3 linked regions of the Alicycliphilus denitrificans K601 genome follow. The protein of the gene in region 1 interacts with the protein of each later gene in a pairwise test. Links are inferred from orthologs where the notes say so. Each region holds a gene or a part of one and is shown on either strand. Other genes may lie near its edges.

Region 1 (6,876 bases):
GCTGGAGGTGGCGGGCCAGCCGCGCATGTCGGAGTCGCCGTTGGACGTGGCGCCGGCCCTGCATGCGCTGTGGCACGGCGCGCCCGCGCCGCAGGGCGCCTGGGACGAGGAAGGGGGCGCGGCGCAGGCGGCGGATGCCCGCTCCTGGGTGTTCACCTCCGCCACGCTGGGCGACGATGCCGGCCTGCGCTGGTTCACCGAGGCCTGCGGCCTGCAGGACGCCCGCATCCTGCGCGTGCCCAGTCCGTTCGACTACGCGCGCCAGGCCGCGCTCTACGTGCCTGGGCAATTGCCGCTGCCCACCGATCCCGCCCACAGCGTGCAGCTGGCGCATTGGGTCAGCGATGCCGTGGCGCGCCTGGGTGGGCACACGCTGGTGCTGACCACCAGCCTGCGGGCGCTGCAGGCGGTGGCCGCCGTGCTGCAGAAGCGCTTCTTGCCCGGTGGCGGCATAGAGGTGCTGGTGCAGGGCCAGGCACCCAAACGGCAGATCATGGAGAGCTTTCGCTCGCAGGCCCATGCAGGCGGCCATCCCGCCGGCCAGGTGCTGGTGGGCTCGGCTACCTTCTGGGAGGGCTTCGACGTGCCCGGCGATGCGCTGCAGCTGCTGGTGATCGACAAGCTGCCCTTTCCTTCGCCGGGCGACCCGCTGGTTCGGGCGCGCAGCGAGCGGCTTGCGCGGGAAGGGCGCAGCGCGTTTCGCGAACTTGCCCTGCCGGCCGCCGCCGTGGCGCTCAAGCAGGGTGCCGGGCGCCTGATACGGCGCGAGAGCGACCGCGGCGTGCTGGTCGTGGCCGACACGCGCCTCGTTGGTAAGGGCTACGGCAAGCGCCTGATGCGGGCCTTGCCCGCGATGCGCCGCCTTGCGTCGCAGGAGGAGTTCGAGGCGGCGCTGGACGCGCTCACCAGAACTTCCACCACGGATTGTCCTTGGCCTTGAAGCCGGTGCTCAGCAGGCTGCTGTTGGGGTAGGAGGCCTGCAGCACGCGTTGCGCGTCGTCGCGCAGCTGCGTCATGCCCAGCGCGTCGTAGGAGCGCACCAGGATGTACAGCGCCTCCTCGGTGGCGGGCACGTCCTTGTAGTCGGTGATGGCGCTTTGCGCGCGGCTGATGGCCGCCACGTAGGCGCCGCGCTGGTAGTAGTAGCGGGCCACGTGCACCTCGTACTGCGCCAGCGAGTTGACGATGTAGGTCATGCGCAGGCGCGCGTCGGGCGTGTAGCGCGACTCGGGAAAGCGCGTGACCAGCTCGCGGAAGGACTCGAAGGAGTCCTTGGCGGCCTTCTGGTCGCGCTCGGAAAGATCCTGGCGCGAGAGCCAGGAAAACAGGCCCAGGTTCTCGTTGAAGTTCACCAGGCCCTTGAGGTACAGCGCGTAGTCGAGGGCGGGGCTCGCCGGGTGCAGCTTCATGAAGCGGTCCAGCGTGGCGATGGCCTGGGCCTTCTCGCCGCCCTTGTACTGGGCGTATGCCTTTTCCAACTGGGCCTGCTGGGCCAGCGGCGTGCCGGCGGCGCGGCCTTCGAGCTTTTCCAGCAGCGGCACGGCCTTGTCGTAGGCACCGCCGTTGAGCTCGTCGCGCGCCTCGGCATAGATCTTGTCGGTGCTCCAGCCGGCGGTCTTGTCCTCGGGGCTGCTGGCGCAGGCTGCCAGCAGGCCGGCAGCCAGCAATGCGGAGATCAGGGACGGGGAAAAACGCGGCATGGCGAAAGTTCTCGGGCAAGAATTGGAAGGCTGCTGGCGGCCGCCCGGCCTGCGGGGCCGGCCCAGGCCGCAACCTGACATTGTATGTAAGCGGGCAGACCCCGATCCCGCATTCCTACAATGCCGGGATGTTTGTCCACCTGCGCCTGCACACCGAATTTTCCGTCGTGGACGGAACCACCCGCATCGACGAGGCCGTCAAGGCCGCTGCCAAGGATGGCCAGCCCGCGCTGGCCGTTACCGACCTGAACAACCTCTTCGGGGCGGTCAAGTTCTACAAGGAGGGGCGGGGCAAGGGAGTCAAGCCCATCGTGGGCGCGGAGGTCTGCCTGGAAGGCGATGCGGGCGCGCCGCCCTCGCGCATGGTGCTGCTGGTGCAGAACCGCCAGGGCTACCTCAACTTGTCCGAATTGCTGACGCGCGCCTGGACGCGCAACGTCGTCAAGAACCTGCCGCTGTGCACCTGGGACTGGCTCGCGGAGCTCAACGAGGGCCTGATCGTGCTGGCCGGCGCGCAGGCGGGGCCGGTGGGGCAGGCCCTCATGAAGGGCGACGACGACGGCGCCGCGGCCGTGGCTTTGCGGCTCGCGGGCATCTTCCCACACCGCTTTTACATCGAGATACAGCGCGCAGGCCGCGCCGACGACGAGGCCCATGTCACCACGGCCGTCCAGCTTGCCGCCCGGCTGCAGCTGCCGGTGGTGGCCACGCATCCCGTGCAGTTCGCCACGGCCGATGGCTACGAGGCGCACGAGGCGCGCGTGTGCATCGCCGAGGGCGAGATCCTGGCCAACCCGCGGCGCGTGCGCCGCTTCACCCGGGAGCAGTATTTCAAGAGCGGCGCGGAGATGCAGGCGCTGTTCGCCGACGTACCCTCGGCCATCGCCAACACGCTGGAGATCGCCAAGCGTTGCAACCTCACGCTGGTGCTGGGCAAGCCGCAGCTGCCGGACTTTCCCACGCCGGGCGGCATGGCGATCGAGGAGTACTTCCGGGTCGCCTCCTACGACGGGCTCAAGGAGCGGCTGCTGCACCTGTTCCCCGACGAGGCCGAGCGCGAAAGACAGCGCCTGCGCTACGAGGAACGGCTGGAGTTCGAGCTCGGCACCATTCTCAAGATGGGCTTCCCGGGCTACTTCCTCATCGTGGGCGACTTTATCCAGTGGGCCAAGAACAACGGCTGCCCCGTGGGGCCGGGCCGGGGCTCGGGTGCGGGCTCGCTCGTGGCCTACGCGCTCAAGATCACCGACCTGGACCCGCTGCAGTACAACCTGCTGTTCGAGCGCTTCCTGAACCCCGAGCGGGTGTCCATGCCCGACTTCGACATCGACTTCTGCCAGGCCAACCGCGACCGCGTGATCGATTACGTGAAGGAGAAGTACGGCAAGGACGCCGTGAGCCAGATCGCCACCTTCGGCACCATGGCCGCCAAGGCCGCCATCCGCGACGTGGGCCGCGTGATGGACATGAGCTACACCTTCTGCGACGGCATCTCGAAGCTCGTGCCCGGCAAGCCCGGCCAGACTTACACCCTGGCCTACCCGCCCGAACCTAAGAAGGAGGGCGACAAGAACAACTACGCCCTGGAGCTGGAGCCCATGCTCTACGAGCGCGTGCGCAAGGAGGAGGACGTGCGCACCATCATCGAGATGGCGCAGCAGCTCGAAGGCATGACGCGTAACATCGGCATGCACGCGGGTGGGGTGCTGATCGCGCCGGGCAAGCTCACCGACTTCTGCCCGCTGTACCAGCAGCCCGGCAGTGAGTCGGCCGTGAGCCAGTACGACAAGGACGACGTGGAGGCCATTGGCCTCGTCAAGTTCGACTTCCTGGGCCTGGCCACGCTCACCATCCTGGAGATCGCGCGCGACTTCATCCGCGCGCGGCACAAAGGGCAGGAGAACTTCGCGTTCGAGAACGTGCCGCTCGACGACGCACCTACCTACCGCCTCTTTGCCGACGGCATGACCGAGGCCGTGTTCCAGTTCGAATCGCGCGGCATGCAGGGCATGCTCAAGGAAGCGCGTCCGAGCCGCCTGGAAGACCTGATCGCCCTGAACGCGCTCTATCGCCCGGGGCCAATGGACCTGATCCCCACCTTCGTGAACCGTAAGCACGGCAAGGAGCCGGTGGAGTACCCGCATCCGCTGGTGGAGCCTGTGCTGGCCGAGACCTACGGCATCATGGTCTACCAGGAGCAGGTGATGCAGACGGCGCAGGTGCTGGGCGGCTACTCGCTCGGCGGCGCCGACATGCTGCGCCGCGCGATGGGCAAGAAAAAGCCCGAGGAGATGGCCGAGCACCGCCTCATCTTCCGCAAGGGCGCGGCCGAGAAGGGCATCAGCCAGGACAAGGCCGACGAGGTCTTCGACCTGATGGAGAAGTTCGCGGGCTACGGCTTCAACAAGTCGCACGCCGCCGCCTACTCGCTGCTGGCCTACCACACGGGCTGGCTCAAGGTGCACTACACGGCCGAGTTCTACTGCGCGAACATGACCGTGGAAATGGACGACACCGACAAGCTCAAGGTGCTGTACGAGGATGCGGTCAAGCACTTCGGCATCACCTTCGAGCCGCCGGACATCAACCGCGGCAACTACCGCTTCGAGCCGGTGACGGACAAGGTCATCCGCTACGGCCTGGGTGCCGTCAAGGGCACGGGCCAGCAGGCCATCGAGGCCATCGTCGCCGCGCGCGAAGGGCAGGGCGTGGGCCCGCAGGGCGGCACGCGCGGGCCGTTCAAGAGCCTGTTCGACTTCTGCGTGCGCGTGGACCGCTCGCGCATCAACAAGCGCACGGTGGAGGCGCTCATCAAGGCCGGCGCGTTCGACGCGCTGCACCTGAACCGCGCGGCGCTCGTGGCCTCCATCGACCGGGCGTTCGATTTCGCCAACGCCCAGCTCGCCAATGCCAACCAGGGCGGCCTGTTCGACATGATGGGCGACGATGCCATAGGCTCGAGCACCCAGGAGCCGGACCTCGTGGAGGCCACGCCCTGGGGCATCAAGGAGCGCCTGATGCAGGAGAAGACGGCGGTGGGCTTCTACCTGTCGGGCCATTTGTTCGACGAGGTGCAGCAGGAGGTGCGCCGCTTCGTGCGCACGCCCATGGCCGAGCTGGCCGACAGCCGCGAGACCCAGGTGCTCGCCGGCATCGTGGGCGACTGCCGCGTGATCACCGGGCAGCGCGGCAAGCTGGCGCTGTTCAAGCTCGACGACAAGTCGGGCGTGATCGAGGCCTCGGCCGACGAAGGGGTGATCGCAGCGAGCGCCGGCGCGCTCAAGGACGACGAGCTCGTGGTCGTGAGCGGGCGGCTGCAGTTCGACCACTTCAGTGGCGGGCTGCGCGTGAAGGTGCAGCAGGTCTGGGACCTGGCCGGTGCGCGGGCGCGCTTTGGCCGCTACCTGCTGGTCGGGCCCCGGGACGGCGCCAGGCCCGATGTGGCCTCGATCGTGCGGGAATTTCCCCCGCGCCGGGAGGAAACGGAGCATGGCGAGGTGCTGGCCCATGGCCTGCGCGTGCGCATGGGCGTGCGCTGCCAGGCCGATGCGGGGGCGGCCGTCGCAGAACTGCAGCTCGGCGAGGCCAGCCGCTTCTTCCCGAGCGATTCCGCCCTGGCCGCCTGGGGCGCGCAGGCGGGCAGCGACAACGTGAGCGTGGTGTACGAAAACGCTTGAAAAAGCCGGCTGCGGCACCAGTTTCAGGCATCTGCCGCAGCCGAGCCCGGCGGACTAGAATGAAATACATGGCAACCAGACCCCCTACGCCCGCGCCGACGCCACGCCTTCCCTTGAGAGACGAGGGCGGTTCGGCCGTGCTCGAGCGGCGGACCCAGAAAACCAAGCCGCCCCAGATGTACCAGGTGGTGATGCTCAACGACGACTACACGCCCATGGAGTTCGTGGTCGTCGTGCTGCAGGAGTTCTTCAACAAGGACCGCGAGGCGGCCACGCAGATCATGCTCAAGATCCACCTGGACGGAAAAGGCGTCTGCGGCGTCTATACGCGCGACGTGGCGGCCACCAAGGTCGAGCAGGTCCTCGACGCGGCGCACCGGGCCGGACACCCGCTGCAATGCGTGAGTGAGCCTGTTGAATAAATGGACTTTGTCCCCGATCTACAGTCATCTTTCACACGCAAGCACATAGGAGTTCTCACATGATTGCCCAGGAACTGGAAGTCAGCTTGCACATGGCCTTCGTCGAGGCCCGTCAGCAGCGCCACGAGTTCATCACCGTGGAACACCTGCTGCTTGCACTGCTCGATAACCCCAGCGCAGCCGAGGTGCTGCGCGCCTGCGCGGCCAACATCGACGACCTGCGCGCATCGCTGACCAATTTCATCAAGGACAACACGCCCCAGGTGGCGGGCACGGACGAGGTGGACACCCAGCCCACGCTCGGGTTCCAGCGCGTGATCCAGCGCGCCATCATGCACGTGCAGTCCACCGGCAACGGCAAGAAGGAGGTGACGGGTGCCAACGTGCTCGTGGCCATCTTCGGCGAGAAGGACTCGCACGCCGTCTACTACCTGCACCAGCAGGGCGTGACGCGCCTGGACGTGGTCAACTACATCGCCCACGGCATCAAGAAGGGCGAGCCGCCCGAGCCCGCCAAGCCCGAGGGCCAGGCCGAGGCCGAGGACGGCGGCCAGGGCGAGCGCAGCGAGAAGGCCTCGCCGCTGGAGCAGTACACCCAGAACCTCAACCAGGCGGCCCGGGACGGCAAGATCGACCCGCTGATCGGCCGCAACTACGAGGTCGAGCGCACCATCCAGATCCTGTGCCGCCGCCGCAAGAACAACCCGCTGCTGGTCGGCGAGGCCGGCGTGGGCAAGACGGCCATCGCCGAGGGCCTGGCCTGGCGCATCACGCAGAACGACGTGCCCGAGATACTGGCCGAGGCCACGGTGTACTCGCTCGACATGGGCGCGCTGCTGGCGGGCACCAAGTACCGCGGCGATTTCGAGCAGCGCCTCAAGGGCGTGCTCAAGAGCCTCAAGGACAAGCCCAACGCCATCCTGTTCATCGACGAGATCCACACGCTGATCGGCGCGGGTGCGGCCTCGGGCGGCACGCTGGACGCCTCCAACCTGCTCAAGCCCGCCCTCAGCTCGGGTGCGCTCAAGTGCATCGGCGCGACCACCTTCACCGAGTACCGCGGCATCTTCGAGAAGG
Region 2 (3,549 bases), 650 kb from region 1 along the record:
CACGGTCTGGACGCCATCGTCGAGGCGCTGGCGCAGCTGCTTGATCTCAGGAATCCCGTCCAGATCCCTGTTGGCCAGCAGGCCGCGCAGGTCGCCGACCAGCTTCTCGAGCTCGCCCTGGGTCGTGGAGATGGTTTCGGATACGGAGGTCATAGACAAGCCTTTCATAGCAGGAAACAACGGCAAGACGCCATCCATGGCAAACATGTAGGCGGATGCTTCATCTTAGCCCAGCCAGCCCGTTTCAAGAATGGCACATCGCCAGGGCGTGCTTTTCGACAGGAATCAAGCGCTTCGATCAGAGAACATGTCCGACACATATGCGCCGATGGCCAGCGCGCTGGTCAGCCCCGGCGACTCGATGCCGAACAGGTTGACCAGCCCGGCCACGCCATGCTGGCGCGGCCCCTGGATCACGAAATCGGCTGCGGGCTCCTGCGGCTCGTGGATCTTCGGGCGGATGCCCGCATAGCCCGCAGCCAGCGCCCCATCGCGCAGGCCCGGCCAGTACTTGCGCACCTCGGCATAGAAGCCCTGTGCGCGGCCGGCGTCCACCACCAGGTCGTCCGGGCCGTCCACCCACTGCACGTCGGGCCCGAACTTGGCCTGACCGCCCAGGTCCAGCGTCAGGTGCACGCCCAGCCCGGCGGCCTCGGGCACCGGGTAGATCAGTCGACTGAACGGCGCGCGGCCCGACAGCGTGAAGTAGTTGCCCTTGGCATACGCCGCCCGCGGCACGTGGGCGGGATCGAGCCCCGCGAAGCGGCGCGCCAGGTCCGGCGCATGCAGGCCGGCCGCGTTCACCACCGTGCGCGCACTGATGCGGGTGCCGTCCCTTGCTTCTAGATGAATAGCATCTGGCGAACACTGGGCGCGCTCGAGAGGCGAGTTCAATGCCAGAAGACCGCCGGCGTTCTCCAAGTCGCCGAGCAGCGCCAGCATGAGCGCGTGGCTGTCAACGATACCCGTGCTGGGCGACAGCAGCGCGGCCACGCATTCGAGCTCGGGCTCCAGCGCCCTGGCCTCGTCGCGCGTGAGCCACTGCAGGTCATCCACGCCATTGGCGGCCGCGCGCTGCCTGATGCCATCGAGCTGCGCCTGCTGCTGGGGCGAGGTGGCCACGATGAGCTTGCCGCAGCGGCGATGCGGCAGGCCGCGCTGCGCGCAGTAGTCGTACAGCATGGCCTTGCCCTGCACGCACAGCCGCGCCTTGAGCGAGCCCTGGGGGTAGTAGATGCCGGCGTGTATCACCTCGCTGTTGCGCGAGCTGGTTTCCGTGCCGATGGCGTTGGCCGCCTCCAGCACCATCACCTCACGCCCGGCCAGGGCCAGCGCACGCGCCACGGCCAGTCCCACCACTCCCGCGCCGACGACGACGCAATCCACCCTATCGCTCATTGCTTATCTCCTTCGAGGCTTTATACGGGCTGGCGATCGAAAAAGAAAACCCCTTGAAGGCATGCTTTGCAAGGGGTTTGATGTGGTGGGCGATACATGGATCGAACATGTGACCCCTGCCGTGTGAAGGCAGTGCTCTACCGCTGAGCTAATCGCCCAAGGCTTCGGCCCGATGGGCCGGAGCTTGAAAACTGGTGGGTGATACATGGATCGAACATGTGACCCCTGCCGTGTGAAGGCAGTGCTCTACCGCTGAGCTAATCACCCGTTGCCGCTGTGGCGACAGCCAACAATTATGGCATAGCTTTTTGCGCCTCGGCGCGAGTACGCCAAATTGTTTTGCCTGCGCTCGACTTGTCGATCTGCGCGAGCAGGTCCTCGTGCTCGGCCAGTTCCTGGTCGCTGGCGAGCAGCACCGGCAGCACCAGGCGGCTCAGGTCGACGGCCGCCACCTTCACGCCGCCCTCGCCATTGGCCGTCTCGTCCATGATCAGCAGCGCATCCTGGCCGCGGGTCATGTTGATGTAGACGTCGGCCAGCAGTTCGGCGTCGAGCAATGCGCCGTGCAGCGTGCGGCCCGAGTTGTCCACCTCCAGGCGGTCGCACAGCGCGTCCAGCGAATTGCGCTTGCCCGGGAACATCTCCTTGGCCATGGCCAGGGTGTCGATGACGCCGTCCACGTGCGCGGCCAGCGGCGGCAGGCCTGCGAGCTCCAGTTCCTTGTCCAGGAAGCCGACGTCGAAGCTCGCGTTGTGGATGATGAGCTCGGCGCCCCGCAGGTATTCCAGGATGTCGTGCACCACCTCGGCGAACTTGGGCTTGTCGCGCAGGAACTCGTTGCTGATGCCGTGCACCTTCAGCGCATCCTCGTGGCTGTCGCGCTCGGGGTTCAGGTACAGGTGCAGGTTGTTGCCCGTGAGCTTGCGGCTCAGCAGCTCCACGCAGCCCAGTTCGATGATGCGGTCGCCGTTCTCGGCGGACAGGCCGGTGGTTTCCGTGTCCAGGACGATCTGCCGCGGCATCAGTGGTTCTCCTTGGCGTGGTTGATGGAGTACTTGGGAATCTCCACCGTCACGTCGCTCTGCGCGAGGATGGCCTGGCACGACAGGCGCGACTGCGGCTCCAGGCCCCAGGCGCGGTCGAGCAGGTCTTCCTCCTCCTCCTCGGCATCGTTGAGCGACTCGTAGCCCTGGCGCACGATGACGTGGCAGGTGGTGCAGGCGCAGCTCATGTCGCAGGCATGCTCGATCTTGATGTTGTTGTCCAGCAGCGCCTCGCAGATCGAGGTGCCGGCGGGCGCGGTGATCTCGGCCCCCTCGGGGCAGTATTCGTGGTGGGGCAGGATTCTGATGACGGGCATGGCAGCCTAGGTTCCGGTGTCGATGATGGGGTGCGTCAAAGCGTGTCCACGTTCCTGCCGGCCAGCGCCTCGCGGATGCCGCGGTTCATGCGCCGGGCCGCGAAGGCCTCGGTGCCCTTGGCCAGGGCGCTCGTCGCGGCCTCGATGGCGGCCGCATCCCGGCCCGCCTCCAGCGCCGTGCGCAGCGCCTGCATCAAGGCATCGATGGCCTCGCGCTCGTCGGGCGCGAGCATGTCGCCGTCGGCGTCCAGGGCGCTTTGCGTGGCAACCAGCAGGCGGTCGGCATCGACGCGCGCCTCGACCAGGGCGCGCGCCCGCATGTCCTGCTGCGCCGTGGCGAAGCCGTCCTGCAGCATGCGGGCGATCTGCTCGTCGGAGAGGCCGTACGAGGGCTTGACGTCGATGCGCGCCTCCACGCCGCTGGTCTGCTCGCGCGCGCTCACGCTGAGCAGGCCGTCGGCATCGACGGTGAAGGTCACGCGTATGCGCGCCGCGCCGGCAGCCATGGGCGGGATGCCGCGCAGCTCGAAGCGCGCGAGGCTGCGGCAGTCCTGCACCAGGTCGCGCTCGCCCTGCACCACGTGGAGCGCGAGCGCGGTCTGGCCGTCCTTGTAGGTGGTGAAGTCCTGCGCCTTGGCCGTGGGGATGGTCTCGTTGCGGTTCACGATGCGCTCGACCAGGCCGCCCATGGTCTCCAGCCCCAGGGACAGGGGGATCACGTCGAGCAGCAGCAGGTCGCCCGCGGCGTCGTTGCCGGCGAGCTGGTTGGCCTGGATGGCCGCGCCTATGGC
Region 3 (5,596 bases), 690 kb from region 1 along the record:
CAGCGGCCTGGGGCCATGGCGGGCGCTGAGCACGCTGCTGGCGCTGGGCTGCGCATTCGTGGCCCTCACCTTCGCGGTGGGCGACTACCTGGCGCCCATCAGCGAGCGTGCGGCAGCCCTGGTGCGGGCGCAGCAGCTGGGCCAGATCAGCACCGGGGCCACCGGGGCCTGGCTCAAGGAACGCCAGGGCGATCACTCCTTCGCCGTGAACGTGCGCGCCCTCACCCCCGACGGCCACATGCGCGACGTGCGGGTGTTCGAGTTCGATGCCCGGGGCCGCGTGGCCTCCACCACCGTCGCCGCGCAGGCCACGTTCGACGACAGCGGCGACGCCTGGAACCTGGAGCAGGTCAAGCGCAGCGTCTTCGAACAGCGGCCCAATGGAGACATCCGGGTCACCCGCCGGCAGGAGCCCACCCTGCTGCTGCATACGCGCATCAGCCCGGACATGGTCGCGGCATCGCTGCTCAAGCCCGACAAGATGGCGACCATCGGCCTGTTCCACTACATCCGCCACCTGGAGGCCAACGGACAGTCGGCCCAGCGCTACGAGATCGAGTTCTGGCGCAAGGTCTTCTACCCCCTCTCCTGCCTGGTGATGGTGGTGCTCTCCCTGCCCTTCGCGTACCTGCACTTCCGCTCGGGCGGCATCGCGGGCTACGTGTTCGGTGGCGTCATGGCGGGCATCAGCTTCTTCCTGCTTAACAACGTATTCGGCTTTGCCGGCAACCTGCAGAACTGGTCGCCATGGCTCACGGCGGCGGCGCCGGGGCTGATCTATTCGCTGCTGTCGCTCGCGGCCTTCGGCTGGCTGGTGCTCAGGCGCTAGCCAGGCTTCAAGTATTTTCACCCTCCAACGCTTATGCAGCAAGCACGAGCAGCTATCATCCTGCTAGCACACGGATCGCGCGACCCGCTGTGGCGCCAGCCCATCGAGGCCGTGGCCGCGCACATCCGGGCCAGCCAGCCGCTGCTGGCCGTACGCTGCGCCTACATGGAGCTGTGCGAGCCGGGCCTGCCCGCCGCGCTGGCCGAGCTGGCCGCGCAGGGCGCGGCGCGCATCAGCATAGTGCCCCTGTTCCTGGGCGCCGGCCGCCACGTGCGCGACGACCTGCCGCGCCAGGTGCAGGCGCTGGCCCAGGCGCATCCGCACATCGACCTGCGCCTGCAGCCCCCCATCGGCGAGGACGATCGCGTGATGGCCCTGATGGCGGAAATCGCCGCAAGCACCGCCATTTATTAGACGAATGCAGCATAATGACGCGACTTCTTAGCCGCGTTTCAGTATGAACCTGCACCAGTTCCGCTTCGTCCAGGAGGCCGCCCGCCGCAACCTCAACCTGACCGAGGCCGCCAAGGCGCTGCACACCTCGCAGCCGGGGGTCTCCAAGGCCATCATCGAGCTGGAGGACGAGCTGGGCGTGGACATCTTCGCGCGCCACGGCAAGCGCCTCAAGCGCGTGACCGAGCCCGGCCAGCACGTGCTCAGGAGCATCGAGCTCATCATGCGCGAAGTGGGCAACCTCAAGCGCATCGGCGAGCAGTACAGCGCGCAGGACAGCGGCACGCTGGCCATCGCCACCACCCACACCCAGGCGCGCTACGTGCTGCCCGTGCCCGTGGCTAAGCTGCGCGAGGCCTACCCGAAGGTCAACATCAGCCTGCACCAGGCCACGCCGCACGAGGTGGCGCGCATGGTGATTGACGAAGTGGCCGAGATCGGCATGGCCACGGAGTCGCTGGCCGACTACCCCGACCTCGTCACCCTGCCCTGCTACGAATGGCAGCACGTGCTGGTGCTGCCGCCCAGCCACCCGCTGGCGCAGAAGGAACGCGTGGGCCTGGACGACATCGCGCACGAGGCGCTCATCACCTACCACCCCTCGTTCACCGGCCGCGGCAAGATTGACCAGGCCTTCGCCACGCGCAAGCTGCAGCCGCGCATCGTGCTGGAGGCCATCGACTCCGACGTGATCAAGACCTACGTGCGCCTGGGCCTGGGCATAGGCATCGTGGCCGAGATGGCCGTGCGCGACGACCCGCTGGGCGATCTCGTCGTGCGCCCCATGGGCCACCTGTTCGGCCAGAGCGTGGCGCGCGTGGCGTTCAAGCGCGGAGCCTACCTGCGCAACTTCGTCTACAAATTCGCCGAACTGCTGAGCGACCGTCTGAGCCGCGACCTGATCGCCCGTGCCATGACCGGGCACGTGCACGACTATGAGCTGTGACTCCCCCCTGAGCTGCTTCGCGTCTTCCCCCAGGGGGACGACGCCCGTGGCCGGGCGAACCCCGCTCCACGGCGTCCGCGCGCATGGCCTGCTCCGCGGCCTTCGGATTGTTGAGCGTCGCTCACGCTTCACTCGCACCCTATGACCACTCCCACCTTCCCCAGCCGCCTGCCCAACGTGGGCACCACCATCTTCACCGTCATGTCGGCCCTGGCCGCCGAGCACAAGGCCGTCAACCTGGGACAGGGCTTCCCCGACTTCGCCTGCGACCCGGCCCTGGTGGACGCCGTCACCCGCGCCATGCAGACCGGCCACAACCAGTACCCGCCCATGGTCGGCGTGCCGGCGCTGCGCGAAGCCGTTGCTTCGAAAATAGAAACGCTTCACGCGCGCCGGTATTGCCCGAACAGCGAAATCACCATCACCGCCGGCGCCACCCAGGCGATCCTCACCGCCATCCTGGCCTGCGTGCAGCCGGGCGACGAGGTCATCGTGCTGGAGCCCTGCTACGACAGCTACGTGCCCAACATCGAGCTCGCGGGCGGCGTGGTCGTGCGCGTGCCGCTCACGCCCGGGAGCTTCCGCCCCGACTTCGCCAGGATTTCCGCCGCCATCACGCCGCGCACGCGCCTCATCATCGCCAATACGCCGCACAACCCCAGCGCCACCGTCTGGACGGCCGAGGACATGCGCGCCCTGGAAGAGCTGCTCGCCCCCACCGGCATCCTGCTCATCAGCGACGAGGTGTACGAGCACATGGTCTTCGACGGCGCCGAGCACCAGAGCGCCGCGCGCTTTCCCGGCCTGGCCGATCGCGCGTTCATCGTCTCCAGCTTCGGCAAGACCTTCCACGTCACCGGCTGGAAGATAGGTACCGTGGCCGCGCCCGCGCCTCTCACGGCCGAGTTCCGCAAGGTGCACCAGTTCAACGTGTTCACCGTCAACACGCCCATGCAGTACGGGCTGGCCGACTACCTGGGCAACCCCGCGCCCTACCTGCAGCTGCCCGCCTTCTACCAGGCCAAGCGCGACCTGTTCCGCCAGGGGCTCGAAGGCTCGCGCCTGAGGCTTTTGCCCAGCACGGGCAGCTACTTCCAGTGCGTTGACATCTCGGCCGTGAGCGACCTCGGCGAAGCCGACTTCTGCCAGTGGCTCACGCGCGAGATCGGCGTGGCGGCCATCCCGCTGTCGGCCTTCTACGGCGACGGCTTCGACCAGCGCGTGGTGCGCTTTTGCTTCGCCAAGAAGGACGAGACGCTGCGCGAGGCGCTTACGCGGCTGCGCCGCCTGTAGGCCGTGCCGGTCCGCGAAGAGGCAGGTTGCACCTGATTCGATAGCTGCAAGCGCCCTTCAGACAAGTGATGGAGGCCGATTTCATACATGAGAACGCCGTCTCGGCCGCCCAGGCCGCCGCGAAGGGCTACCACGGCGTACTGCGCATCGGGTACACGGCGGCGGCGGCGTATGAGGCGGTCCCCCGGGTGATCGCCGCCTACCGGCAGCGCTACCCCCTCGTGGAACTGGAGCTTCTGGAAATGGTCTCCACGGAGCAGATCGTGGCGCTGCGCCAGCAAAGGCTCGACCTGGGCGTGCTCAGGCCCGTGCCCATCAAGGCACCTCTGCGCTCGCACTGCCTCCTGCGCGAATCCCTGGTGGTGGCCGTGCCGCAATCGCACCCGCTGGCGCTGTGCGACCGCATTGCGCTGTCCGATTGCGACGGCGTGCCCTTCATCGGCTTCGATTTGCGCAATGCGCCCTACTTCAACTCCATGGTGGAGGAGATCCTGCACCACGCGCACGTCGCCCCGCGGTTCGTGCAGCGCGCCACGCAGACGCATGCCGTGGTGGCCATGGTGGCGGCCGGCCTGGGCCTGGCCCTGGTGCCCGAGACATGCACGCGCATCCGCATGGAAAACCTGGCGTTCAAGCCTTTGCGCGAGCCCCCTGCGGTGGGGCCCGAGGTGCACCTGTGCTGGAACCGGGAATCGGACTCCCCCGCTGATCAGCCATTTCGTGGAAACCGCCAGGCACGCGCTGCAGGCGCCTGGCCCGGACGCACACCGCTGAGTCAGGCTGCCACGCACTGCGCGGCAGCGGCGCGCACGCAGTTGCGCCCCGCGCGCTTGGCGCGGTAGAGCGCCTCATCGGCCAGCGATATCAGCTGCGCCGGCGAGCGGCTGCCGTCCGGCACCAGTGCCGACAGGCCGATGCTGACGGAGACGTGGACGGCATCCACGCCATCGACGGAGACGGGGTGGTTCTCGACGTCCTGCCGGATCAGCTCGGCGATGTGGAGCGCGCCCTCCAGATCCATGCTGGTGATGACGGCGAACTCCTCGCCGCCGAAACGCGCCGCGGTGTCGCTGCCGCGCAGCAGGCGCTGCTTCAGTATCTGGGCCACCTGGCGCAGGCAGTCGTCGCCCGCGAGATGGCCGTAGGTGTCGTTGAACTGCTTGAAATGGTCGACGTCGATCATGAGCAGCGCCAGCGGATGGCGGAGGCGGCGCGCGCGCTGCCACTCCTTGGCGAGGATGTCGTCGAAATGGCGGCGGTTGGCCAGGCCCGTCAGGCTGTCCGTGGTGGACAGCTCCTCCAAGCGCTGGTTCGCGAGCGTGAGAGCCTCAGTGCGCTCCGCCACGCGTTTGTCCAGGGTGGCCGTGAGCTCGCGGGCCGTCTTCAGGGCCGTCGCGAGCTGGCTGGCCAGCGTGCCGCCCATGACCACGATGGTGCTGGGTATCACATAGGTGACGAAGTAGGTGCCCTCGAAAGCCGAGCGGCCGGTGAGCCGGAACCAATCGATGAAGCTGACCGCCACCACCGAGAAGAACGACAGCGCCATCCACAGGTCGGCCTTGCGGTGGGAGCGCCATGCCCAGCGGATGGCGGCCACGGCCAGCAGCGGCCCGAACAGCACGAAAGGCACGTACAACAGTGCGACGACGGTGCGGTTGCTGCCGCTGAGCCACACGACCGCGGGCCCCAGCAGCATGAACGCGATAAGCCCGCGCCGCGCCCAGGGCCAGTCGCGGCGGAAGAAGGACAGCACCGTGAGCATCAAGAGAGGCACCATAGCCTGGTTGACGCTGAACACGAACCAGCTGAAGAACTGCGGCGGCACGGGCGGCGCGGTGAGCGTGTAGTTGAGGTTGCTCAGCGCGATGGCCAGGGCCGTGGCGCCGAACCATCCATAAAGGCACTCCCCGCGCAGCGCCAGCGACACGCACAGCGCGATGCCTCCCATGCAGAACGCCGCCCAGGCCAGGCCATTGGCCACGGTCACCTGCTCGAACCGGCGCCACCCGTACGGGCCGTCGCCAAACAGGCGCGCCGGCCCTATGCTGACGCTCGACAGGCCGTTCATCTGGCGA

What was found.
Region 2: the proteins of dnaE (region 1) and dnaQ interact in binary tests that used the Escherichia coli proteins (3 or more experiments, as listed by UniProt). The link is inferred for Alicycliphilus denitrificans K601 from one-to-one orthologs.
Region 3: the proteins of dnaE (region 1) and ALIDE2_RS11740 interact in binary tests that used the Escherichia coli proteins (3 or more experiments, as listed by UniProt). The link is inferred for Alicycliphilus denitrificans K601 from one-to-one orthologs.

What each region holds. Positions count from the first base shown.
Region 1 is NC_015422.1:3,148,969-3,155,844, reverse strand. The notes cover bases 1,514-5,577. They hold dnaE (DNA polymerase III subunit alpha), read left to right. Parts: upstream 1,514-1,828; coding sequence 1,829-5,377; downstream 5,378-5,577. Other genes in these bases: clpS (ATP-dependent Clp protease adapter ClpS), read left to right, coding at 5,437-5,577; ALIDE2_RS15010 (outer membrane protein assembly factor BamD), read right to left, coding at 1,514-1,700. Outside these bases: ALIDE2_RS15015 (DNA repair helicase YoaA), read left to right, coding at 1-940; more of ALIDE2_RS15010, read right to left, coding at 903-1,513; more of clpS, read left to right, coding at 5,578-5,799; ATP-dependent Clp protease ATP-binding subunit ClpA, read left to right, coding at 5,859-6,876. UniProt on the Escherichia coli protein: DNA polymerase III is a complex, multichain enzyme responsible for most of the replicative synthesis in bacteria. This DNA polymerase also exhibits 3' to 5' exonuclease activity. The alpha chain is the DNA polymerase catalytic subunit.
Region 2 is NC_015422.1:2,502,224-2,505,772, reverse strand. Bases 557-3,549 are described here. They hold dnaQ (DNA polymerase III subunit epsilon), read right to left. Parts: upstream 2,421-3,549; coding sequence 1,692-2,420; downstream 557-1,691. Other genes in these bases: hscA (Fe-S protein assembly chaperone HscA), read right to left, coding at 2,794-3,549; fdx (ISC system 2Fe-2S type ferredoxin), read right to left, coding at 2,420-2,758; ALIDE2_RS11990 (NAD(P)/FAD-dependent oxidoreductase), read right to left, coding at 557-1,398. Outside these bases: ALIDE2_RS11995 (ElaB/YgaM/YqjD family protein), read right to left, coding at 1-153; more of ALIDE2_RS11990, read right to left, coding at 286-556. UniProt on the Escherichia coli protein: DNA polymerase III is a complex, multichain enzyme responsible for most of the replicative synthesis in bacteria. The epsilon subunit contain the editing function and is a proofreading 3'-5' exonuclease.
Region 3 is NC_015422.1:2,457,485-2,463,080, reverse strand. What follows is about bases 1,662-4,445. They hold ALIDE2_RS11740 (pyridoxal phosphate-dependent aminotransferase), read left to right. Parts: upstream 1,662-2,369; coding sequence 2,370-3,521; downstream 3,522-4,445. Other genes in these bases: ALIDE2_RS11730 (sensor domain-containing diguanylate cyclase), read right to left, coding at 4,297-4,445; ALIDE2_RS11735 (LysR substrate-binding domain-containing protein), read left to right, coding at 3,590-4,363; ALIDE2_RS11745 (CysB family HTH-type transcriptional regulator), read left to right, coding at 1,662-2,228. In the rest of the region: LPS export ABC transporter permease LptG, read left to right, coding at 1-829; ALIDE2_RS11750 (sirohydrochlorin chelatase), read left to right, coding at 863-1,243; more of ALIDE2_RS11745, read left to right, coding at 1,287-1,661; more of ALIDE2_RS11730, read right to left, coding at 4,446-5,596. UniProt on the Escherichia coli protein: Shows aminotransferase activity with methionine and histidine as substrates, and to a lesser extent also with phenylalanine.